Linked DNA regions of Skermanella rosea. Each later gene encodes a partner of the first gene's protein in a complex. Links are inferred from orthologs where the notes say so. Each region holds a gene or a part of one and is shown on either strand. Other genes may lie near its edges.

Region 1 (6,427 bases):
ACCGCCGCTTGGCGAGCTGGTAGTTGACCATGCGGGACAGGAGATCGGTACGCAGCGGAACGCCGAACACCGCCTCGTCGAGATCGATCTCGCCGACCTCTTCGTTGTTCAGATTCTTGACGGTCGTCTTCATGTCATTCACTCCGTCGGCTCGGCGCCGGTCTCGGCGGCAGGGGCCTCGGGTGCGGGAGCGGCGGCGGCGCCATCGGTCCGGACGCGAAGGGCGGCCGGGAACGGCAGGCCTTCCGGAGCCTTGCGCTTGACGGCATCGCGGACGAGCACCCAGCCGCCCTCGGAACCCGGGACGGCGCCCTTGACCAGGATCAGGCCGCGGTCTTCGTCGACCTGGACGATCTTCAGGTTCTGGGTGGTCACGCGCTCGGAGCCGAGGTGACCGGCCATCTTCTTGTTCTTGAAGGTGCGGCCGGGGTCCTGGCGGTTACCGGTCGAACCATGCGAACGGTGCGACACCGACACGCCGTGGGTCGCGCGCAGACCGCCGAAGTTCCACCGCTTCATGCCGCCGGCGAAGCCCTTGCCGATCGTCGTCCCGGTGACGTCCACGAGCTGGCCCGGGATGAAGTGGGCAGCCGAAATCTCGGCGCCGACCTCGATCAGGGCGTCGGCATCCACGCGGAACTCCACCACCTTGCGCTTGGGCTCCACCTTCGCCTTGGCGAAGTGGCCGCGCTGGGGCTTCGTGACGTTCTTGACCTTGGCGGTACCGGCGCCGAGCTGGACGGCGGTGTAGCCGTCGGTCTCCTCGGTGCGCACGGCGACAACCTGGCAGTTGTCGACCTTCAGCACAGTGACCGGCACATGTTCGCCCTCGTCCGTGAAGACGCGGGTCATGCCGAGTTTCTGCGCGATCAAACCGGATCGCATGGTTTACTTCTCCTTACTAGGGACATCCTCAGGGGGAGAGGTCCCTTACCCCTATTCTTGAAGCACTTGTACCTAGAGCTTGATCTCGACGTCGACGCCGGCGGCGAGGTCGAGCTTCATCAGCGCGTCCACGGTCTGCGGGGTCGGGTCGACGATGTCGATCAGGCGCTTGTGCGTCCGGATCTCGAACTGCTCGCGCGACTTCTTGTCGATGTGCGGCGAACGGTTGACCGTAAACTTCTCGATCTGCGTGGGCAGGGGGATCGGACCCCGAACCCGTGCGCCGGTCCGCTTGGCGGTGTTGACGATCTCGCTGGTCGACTGGTCGAGCACGCGATGGTCGAACGCCCGCAGGCGGATCCGGATATTCTGACTGTCCATCGTCTTCAAAACCCGTTTCTCTGCCGCTGAAGGGGCCGCTCCGGGGAGCGGCCCCTCTTCGTCGGCTAACTCGTTGCGCCCGTGGGGACCAACCCCACAGCGAACCCGAACCGATTTACTTGATGATGCTGGCGACGACGCCGGCGCCGACGGTGCGGCCGCCCTCGCGGATGGCGAAGCGCAGGCCTTCGTCCATGGCGATCGGGGCGATCAGGGTGACGGTCATGGCGACGTTGTCGCCGGGCATGACCATCTCGGTGCCTTCCGGCAGGGCCACCATGCCGGTCACGTCGGTGGTCCGGAAGTAGAACTGCGGACGGTAGTTGGTGAAGAACGGCGTGTGCCGGCCGCCCTCTTCCTTGGTCAGGATGTAGGCCTCGGCCTTGAACACGGTGTGCGGCGTGATCGAGCCGGGCTTGGCCAGCACCTGGCCGCGCTCGACGTCCTCGCGCTTGGTGCCGCGCAGCAGCGCCCCGATGTTGTCGCCCGCCTGGCCCTGGTCGAGCAGCTTGCGGAACATCTCGACGCCGGTCACGGTGGTCTTGACCGTGTTCTTCAGGCCGACGATCTCGATCTCCTCGCCGACCTTGACGATGCCGCGCTCGACGCGGCCGGTCACCACGGTGCCGCGGCCCGAGATCGAGAACACGTCCTCGATCGGCATCAGGAACGGACGGTCGACCGGACGCTCCGGCTGCGGGATGTACTCGTCCACCGCCGCCATCAGCTTCAGCACGGCTTCCTTGCCGATCTCCGGGCTCTTGTCCTCCAGCGCCATCAGCGCCGAGCCGTGGACGATCGGAATGTCGTCGCCGGGGAAGTCGTAGCTGCTCAGCAGCTCGCGCACTTCCAGCTCGACCAGCTCCAGCAGCTCGGGGTCGTCGACCATGTCGACCTTGTTCAGGAACACCACGATCGCCGGGACGCCGACCTGGCGGGCCAGCAGGATGTGCTCGCGGGTCTGCGGCATCGGGCCGTCGGCCGCCGACACCACCAGGATCGCGCCGTCCATCTGCGCGGCACCCGTGATCATGTTCTTCACGTAGTCGGCGTGGCCCGGGCAGTCGACGTGGGCATAGTGGCGGTTGGCCGTCTCGTACTCGACGTGCGCCGTCGAGATCGTGATGCCGCGGGCCTTCTCCTCCGGCGCCTTGTCGATCTGGTCGTACGCGGTGAACGTCGCACCGCCCGTCTCGGCCAGAACCTTGGTGATCGCCGCCGTCAACGAGGTCTTGCCGTGGTCGACGTGACCGATCGTGCCGATGTTGCAGTGCGGCTTGGTCCGCTCAAATTTCGCCTTCGCCATGGTCCTCAGTCTCCATAATCTATCTTAGTCACCGGCAGTTCACTCGAGAGCCTTACGCCACCCTGGCGCGGACCTCATCGGCGATGGCCTGCGGCACCGGTTCGTAGTGGTCGAATTGCATCGTATGATGCGCGCGGCCCTGGCTGATGGACCGCAGGATATTGGCGTATCCGAACAGGTTTGCAAGCGGAACCAGGGCGGTCACCGCCGCCGCGTCCCCGCGCTGGTCCACCTGCTCGATCCGTCCGCGACGGCTTCTCAGGTCGCCGATCACGCCGCCGGCGAAATCCGCCGGAGTGACGATGTCGACGCTCATGACCGGTTCCAGCAGCACCGGCCCCGCCTTGCCCAGCGCGTCGCGGAACGCCGCGGCGCCGGCCAGTTCGAACGCCAGCGCGGAGCTGTCGATGTCATGGCGCGCACCGTCCAGCAGGCTTACCGCCACGTCGGTCACCGGGAAGCCGGCGACGACTCCCGCGTTCCCGGCCGCCTCGACGCCCTTCTCGACGGCCTGGACGAATTCCTTCGGCAGGACGGCGAAAGCCACCCTGCTCTCGAAACGGACGCCGCTCGCCGAAGCGGCCGGCTCGACCGCCAGCCGCACGCGGGCGAACTGGCTGGCGCCCCCGACCTGCTTGCGGTGGGTATGGTCCACCTCGGCCCGCTGCGAGACGGTCTCGCGGTAGGCCACCCGTGGGCCGCCCACCTTGGCATCGACCTTGAATTCGCGCTTCAGGCGGTCGGCCAGGATCTCCAATTGGAGCTCGCCGGCGCCCCGGAGGACGGTCCGGCCCGGCTCCTTGTCCGCGGCGACGGCGAAGGAGGGATCCTCCTGCGCCATGCGCCGCAGGGCGGCGGCCATCTTCTCCGCGTCCGCCCCGGTCCGAGGCTCCACGGTGACCTCGATCAGGGGCTCGGGAAACTCGGTCCGCTCCAGCACGATCGGGTGCGACGGGTCGCACAGCGTATCGCCCGTGGCGGTATGCTTCAGGCCGGCGAAGGCGATGATGTCGCCGGCGATGGCCTGCTTCACATCCTCGCGCGCGGTGGCCTGCATCTGCAGCATCCGGCCGATCTTCTCCCGCTCGCCCTTCAGCGGGTTCAGTACCGTCCCGCCTACCGCCTGGGTGCCGGAATAGACACGGGCGAAGGCCAGAGAGCCCGCGACCGGGTCCGACATGACCTTGAAGACCAGGGCGGAGAACGGCGCGGCGTCGTCCGCCGGACGGACCGCCTCGTCGCGCCCCTCGCCTTCCGTGCCCCGGATGCCGCCGATGTCCGCCGGGGACGGCAGGTAATCGACGATAGCATCCAGGACCGGCTGGATACCCTTGTTGCGGAAGGCCGAGCCGCACAGCACCGGCACGAACTCCGCCGCGCAGGTGCCCCGGCGGATCAGCGCCTTCAGCGCCGCCACGTCCGGGACGGTCCCGGCCAGGAACGCCTCGGCCGCCTCGGTATCGACCTGGACCGCGGCCTCGACCAGCTTGGCGCGGTACTCGGCGACCTGCGCTTCCAGGTCGGCCGGGATCCCGGTCTCCTGGAACGAGGCGCCCAGCCCGTCGTCCTGCCACACCAGCGCGCGCTCGCCCAGCAGGTCGACGACGCCCCTGAAGCCGTCGCCGCCGCCGATGGGCAGCTGCAGGAGCAGCGGGGTCGCGCCGACCCGATCGGCCAGCATGCCGATGGTGCGGAAGAAGTCCGCGCCCGGCCGGTCCATCTTGTTGACGAAGCACAGCCTCGGCACGCGGTGCTGGTCCGCTCGCCGCCAGGCTGCCTCGGACTGCGGCTCGATCCCGACCGCGGCGTCGAACACCGCCAGCGCGCCGTCGATCACCCTCAGCGTCCGCTCCACCTCGACCGGAAGGTCGACATGGCTCGGCGTGTCGATGATGTTGATGCGGTGGCCGTTCCAGAAGCAGGTGGTCGCCGCCGACGTGATCGTGATGCCCCGCTCCTCGTCCTCACCCGCCCACGCGGCATCGGCGCCGGAAGCCGCGGTGGTTTCCGCGGGCTTCCCGGACCGGCCGGTGTAGTAGAGGATCCGCTCGGTGGTCGTCGTCCGACCGGCATCGATGTGAGCCATGATGCCGATGTTGCGATACCGGTCGAGCTGCGTGGAGCGTGACATGTCGAGTTCTCGGACTGCTGTCTGGTCAGATCGCCGAAGCGATTACCAACGGTAGTGCGAGAAGGCCTTGTTGGCCTCCGCCATGCGGTGGGTATCTTCGCGCTTCTTGACCGCCGAACCACGCTGGTTGGCGGCGTCGAGCAGCTCGCCCGACAGGCGCTCGGTCATGGTGTTCTCGGACCGGGCGCGAGCGCTGTTGATCAGCCAGCGGATGGCCAGGGCCTGGGCGCGGTCCGAACGGACCTCGACCGGAACCTGGTAGGTGGCACCGCCGACGCGGCGCGACCGGACTTCCAGGTGCGGCTTCACGTTGCCCAGGGCATCGTGGAAGACCTGGACCGGGTCGGCCTTGGCGCGGCCTTCGACGCGCTCCAGCGCGCCGTAGACGATCGCTTCCGCGACCGACTTCTTGCCGTCCAGCATCAGGCAGTTCATGAACTTGGTGAGGACGCGGTCGCCATACTTGGCATCCGGCAGAACCTCGCGCTTCTCCGCGCGACGACGACGAGACATTCTTCAGGATCTCCTTACTTCGGACGCTTCGCGCCGTACTTCGACCGGCGCTGCCGACGGTCCTTCACGCCCTGGGTATCGAGCGAACCGCGGATGATGTGATAACGGACACCGGGAAGGTCCTTCACGCGGCCGCCGCGGATCATCACCACCGAGTGTTCCTGAAGATTGTGGCCTTCACCCGGGATGTAGCTGGTAACTTCGAAGCCGTTGGTGAGGCGCACGCGGGCGACCTTACGAAGCGCCGAGTTCGGCTTCTTCGGGGTGGTCGTGTACACGCGGGTGCAGACACCACGCTTCTGCGGGCACTCTTCCAGTGCCGGCACCTTGTTGCGCGCCGCCAGAGGCTGGCGCGGCTTACGGATCAACTGACTGATCGTCGGCATCAGAGCCCTTCTTCCATTAAGTCCCGTCGTCGGCAAACCAGATGCCAGACGATGCAAAAACCCGCCGTCGAAGCGTAAACTCCGCCTCGTGCGGGTAAATCATCAAACGCCGTCCGAAAAAGCTCGGGTGCGGCTATGTCAGGTCGGAGCCTCAAGGGCGGCAGCGTCTAGCCCGCGAACGGTCTACTACCTGCCTCCCGAAAAGGTTCGCGGATAATAAGGATGTACCCACCCACCGTCAAGCATCCGTAACAGATATTTTACCCGGCAGTCTTATGGCGGATGGCCATACCGGTCGGCCGCCGCATCGCCGTAAGGAGGCAGGGGCCGGAAGTCTTCGACCCGCGGCGCCGGCCAGGCGCCGCGATCGGACAGGATAGGGAGTAATGCCCGCAGATTTTGCGTACCCGGCGGTCGACCCTCTTACAGGTCCGGAAATATGCCGTAATGACGATGGCAGAGTGAACCGTCCTTCGGACATTATCAGGGAAAGAGATCATGACGGTCCGCCCGCGCGCGGCCAGAGATGAAGTGTGGGATCCAGGGATGGCGAGCAAATTGCGACTTCTCATTGCAGAGGACGATGAACTCGTCGTCATGGGGTTGACAATGGTGATCGAGCAGCTGGGCCATCAGGTCTGTGCGACTGCGCAGACCGCCGGACAGGCCGTCGATCTGGCCGAGTCGAGCGGCCCGGACCTGGCCCTGGTCGACGTGGCGCTGGCGGACGGAACGGATGGGCTCGCGGCGACCCGGGAGATCTCCGGCCGGCTGGGAGTTCCCGTCATCGTCTGCAGCGCCCATGCGAGCCCCGCCGACGCCTAT
Region 2 (2,812 bases), 1.0 Mb from region 1 along the record:
TTGCTTTAACTCTTCATAAAGAGGGGTCCTCTAGTCTTTGCGGTGCTGTTATTAACCACGCTAGAGCGGGACGGAACCCATGTTCTTGAGACGGCGGAAGGCTCCGGTAGACGTTATCGAAGGTTCGGTGTTCCGGCGGACCACGCCCGGCAAGATAGTCGAGACCGCGCGCGTGCTGGCGGTTTCCAAGGACAGCGTCGGAATTCCCCATGTCCGTTTCAGCGTGCATTATGAGCGCGTCGATACGGCGGACGAGTTGCGGACCCTGGCCCTCAGCTCCTTTTCCGAACTGTTCAGCGAGCGTGTGCTCGCCTGACCCTCTCCGGCCCGTCCGGGGCGGCGGCGCGGCAGTGGCCGTGCCCCGGTTCGAGCCCCTTTCGTTCGTGCGGAAATCTTAGCCTGTTTGTCCCGAAATCGGTGTGCTATAGAGGCAAACCCGGCGGGCGGGTGTCCAATTTCGCCTGCGCGGGGCTGCCTGTGCGGGCGTGGCGGAATTGGTAGACGCGCCGGATTTAGGTTCCGGTGACGCAAGTCGTGGGGGTTCGAGTCCCTTCGCCCGCACCATCAGGCCAGCCGTACCCGAGGTTCTCAAGCCGCGACCGGCGAGCACCGGTCGCCAACGAAACAGGCTTCCAGTCCAATGCAGATTACCGAGACGAGCGCCGACGGCCTCAAGCGTGAATACAAGGTCGTCATTCCCGCCCAGGAGATCGAGACGAAGGTCAACAGCCGGCTCCAGGAGCTGGGCAGGACGCTTCGGATACCGGGCTTCCGCCCGGGCAAGGTCCCGATGCCCATCGTGAAGCAGCGCTATGCTCAGTCGGTCATGGGCGAAGTCCTGGAAGCGGCGGTCAATGACAGCTCGCAGCAGGCGATCGACGAGCGCGGCCTGCGCCCGGCGCTCCAGCCGAAGATCCAAGTGACCGCGTTCTCGGAAGGCGGGAATCTGGAATACGACATGGCGGTGGAACTGCTGCCGGATATCGAGCCGGTCGACTTCTCCACGATCGAGCTGGAGCGGGTCGTCGCCGAGGTGGACGACAAGCAGGTCGACGAGACGCTGGAGCGGCTGGCCAAGAGCAGCCGCGACTCCCAGCCCGTGACCGAGGATCGCCCGGCCCGCAACGGCGACATCCTGGTGATCGACTTCGCCGGCACCGTCGACGGCGAGGCGAAGCCCGGCATGGACGCGAAGGATCACCGGCTGGAGCTCGGCTCCAACAGCTTCGTCGGGACCTTCGAGGAGCAGCTCGTCGGCTCCAAGCCGGGTGATCACCGCACCGTGACCGTGACCTTCCCCGAGAACTACGCCGCGGCCGAGCTCCAGGGCAAGGAAGCCGTGTTCGAGGTGGACGTCAAGGAGATCCGGGAGCCCGCGGCGGCCGTCATCGACGACGAGTTCGCGAAGAAGTTCGGCGCGGACGACCTTGCCGCCCTGAAGCAAATGATCAAGGACCGCATCGGCCAGGATTACGCCGGCATCTCGCGTTCCAAGGTGAAGCGCACCCTGCTCGACAAGCTGGCGGATACCCACAGCTTCGACGTCCCGGCCGGCATGGTCGACATCGAGTTCGAGACGATCTGGAACCGGCTCCAGGAAGAGCTGAAGCGGGGCGGCCCCGACGCCGAGGAGGCCGGCAAGAGCGAGGACGAGCTGAAGGCGGAGTACCGGGGCATCGCGGAACGCCGCGTCCGCCTCGGGCTGCTCCTTTCAGAAGTCGGTCGCCGCAACAATATCCAGGTGACCCAGGACGAGTTGAACCGGGCCCTCATCACCGAGGCCCAGCGCTATCCGGGGCAGGAACGCGAGGTGTTCGAGTTCTTCCGCAGCAATCCGCGGGCGATCGACAACCTTCGCGCGCCGCTGTTCGAGGACAAGGTCATCGACTTCATCCTCGAACTCGCTAAGGTGAACGAGAAGACCGTCTCGGTCGAGGAACTGGTGCGCGATCCGGACGAGTCCGAGGATACCGCCGCGGCCTGATCGGGCTTTCGGCGGACCGCGCCCGGCGAATCGGGTCCGGTGCGATCGGGTCCGGGCGACCGGGCCCGCGGGACGGGATCGATGGGACGGACGGCCCGGCGGCACCAGCCGGCGGGCCGCCATCAGGGATCAAAGCCCTGGCTGCGGGCCCGAGACCTCGGGCCGCGCGAGGCAGGGAAACGGGAGAGTCGAAAAGAATGAACGATTTCGAGCCGCGGATGAACGCTCTGGTCCCGATGGTCATCGAACAGACCAATCGCGGCGAGCGCGCGTTCGACATCTATTCGCGCCTCTTGAAGGAGCGCATCATCTTCCTGATCGGTCCGGTCAACGACGGCGTTGCCAGCCTGATCTGCGCGCAGCTCCTGTTCCTTGAGTCGGAGAACCCGACCAAGGACATCTCCTTCTACATCAATTCGCCGGGCGGGTACGTGACCTCCGGCCTGGCGATCTACGACACCATGCAGTACATCCGGCCGCCGGTCTCGACCGTCTGCATCGGCCAGGCCGCCAGCATGGGCTCGCTCCTGCTGACCGCGGGCGCGCCCGGCAAGCGGTTCTCCCTGCCGAACAGCCGGATCATGGTCCACCAGCCCTCCGGCGGTGCCCAGGGGCAGGCGGCCGACATCGAGATCCAGGCCCAGGAAATCCTGAAGCTGCGGTCCCGGTTGAACGACATCTATGCCAAGCACAGCGGCCAGACCCTGGACGTGATCGAGGCTGCGATGGAGCGCGACAAGTTCATGTCGCCGGAGGAAGCCAAGAGCTTCGGCCTGATCGACGAGGTGGTGACGAGCCGTCCGGCGGGCGTGGGCGACACGCCGGCGA

The links.
Region 2: the proteins of rpsG (region 1) and tig are in contact, whole or in part, in a crystal structure (PDB 3GTY), measured with the Thermotoga maritima proteins. The link is inferred for Skermanella rosea from one-to-one orthologs. Residues at the interface, in WP_004081843.1 of Thermotoga maritima: Lys34, Lys52, Lys55, Glu59, Arg62, Gln63, Glu66, Asn67, Lys69, Val71, Arg95, Ala109, Lys110, Lys111, Gly112, Arg113, Pro114, Glu117, Glu121, Ile124, Ala125, Tyr127, Asn128, Asn129, Thr130, Gly131, Lys135, Asp139, Arg142, Met143; in WP_004081061.1 of Thermotoga maritima: Glu122, Val124, Val129, Leu130, Tyr133, Glu188, Gly259, Ile262, Tyr263, Glu266, Ser270, Glu273, Gln274, Glu277, Arg308, Gln311, Ile312, Ser315, Tyr316, Glu325, Arg329, Arg336, Leu363, Phe366, Trp367, Arg373, Leu377, Arg381, Leu384, Glu387.

The regions. Positions count from the first base shown.
Region 1 is NZ_CP086111.1:1,270,632-1,277,058, reverse strand. What follows is about bases 3,482-6,427. They hold rpsG (30S ribosomal protein S7), read right to left. Parts: upstream 5,217-6,427; coding sequence 4,746-5,216; downstream 3,482-4,745. Other genes in these bases: JL101_RS05875 (response regulator), read left to right, coding at 6,149-6,427; rpsL (30S ribosomal protein S12), read right to left, coding at 5,231-5,602; fusA (elongation factor G), read right to left, coding at 3,482-4,703. Also shown: rplD (50S ribosomal protein L4), read right to left, coding at 1-133; rplC (50S ribosomal protein L3), read right to left, coding at 139-885; rpsJ (30S ribosomal protein S10), read right to left, coding at 958-1,266; tuf (elongation factor Tu), read right to left, coding at 1,382-2,572; more of fusA, read right to left, coding at 2,625-3,481.
Region 2 is NZ_CP086111.1:2,313,572-2,316,383, forward strand. It holds tig (trigger factor), read left to right. Parts: upstream 1-640; coding sequence 641-1,984; downstream 1,985-2,812. Other genes in the region: JL101_RS10540 (hypothetical protein), read left to right, coding at 86-316; clpP (ATP-dependent Clp endopeptidase proteolytic subunit ClpP), read left to right, coding at 2,182-2,812. UniProt on the Bacillus subtilis protein: Involved in protein export. Acts as a chaperone by maintaining the newly synthesized protein in an open conformation. Functions as a peptidyl-prolyl cis-trans isomerase.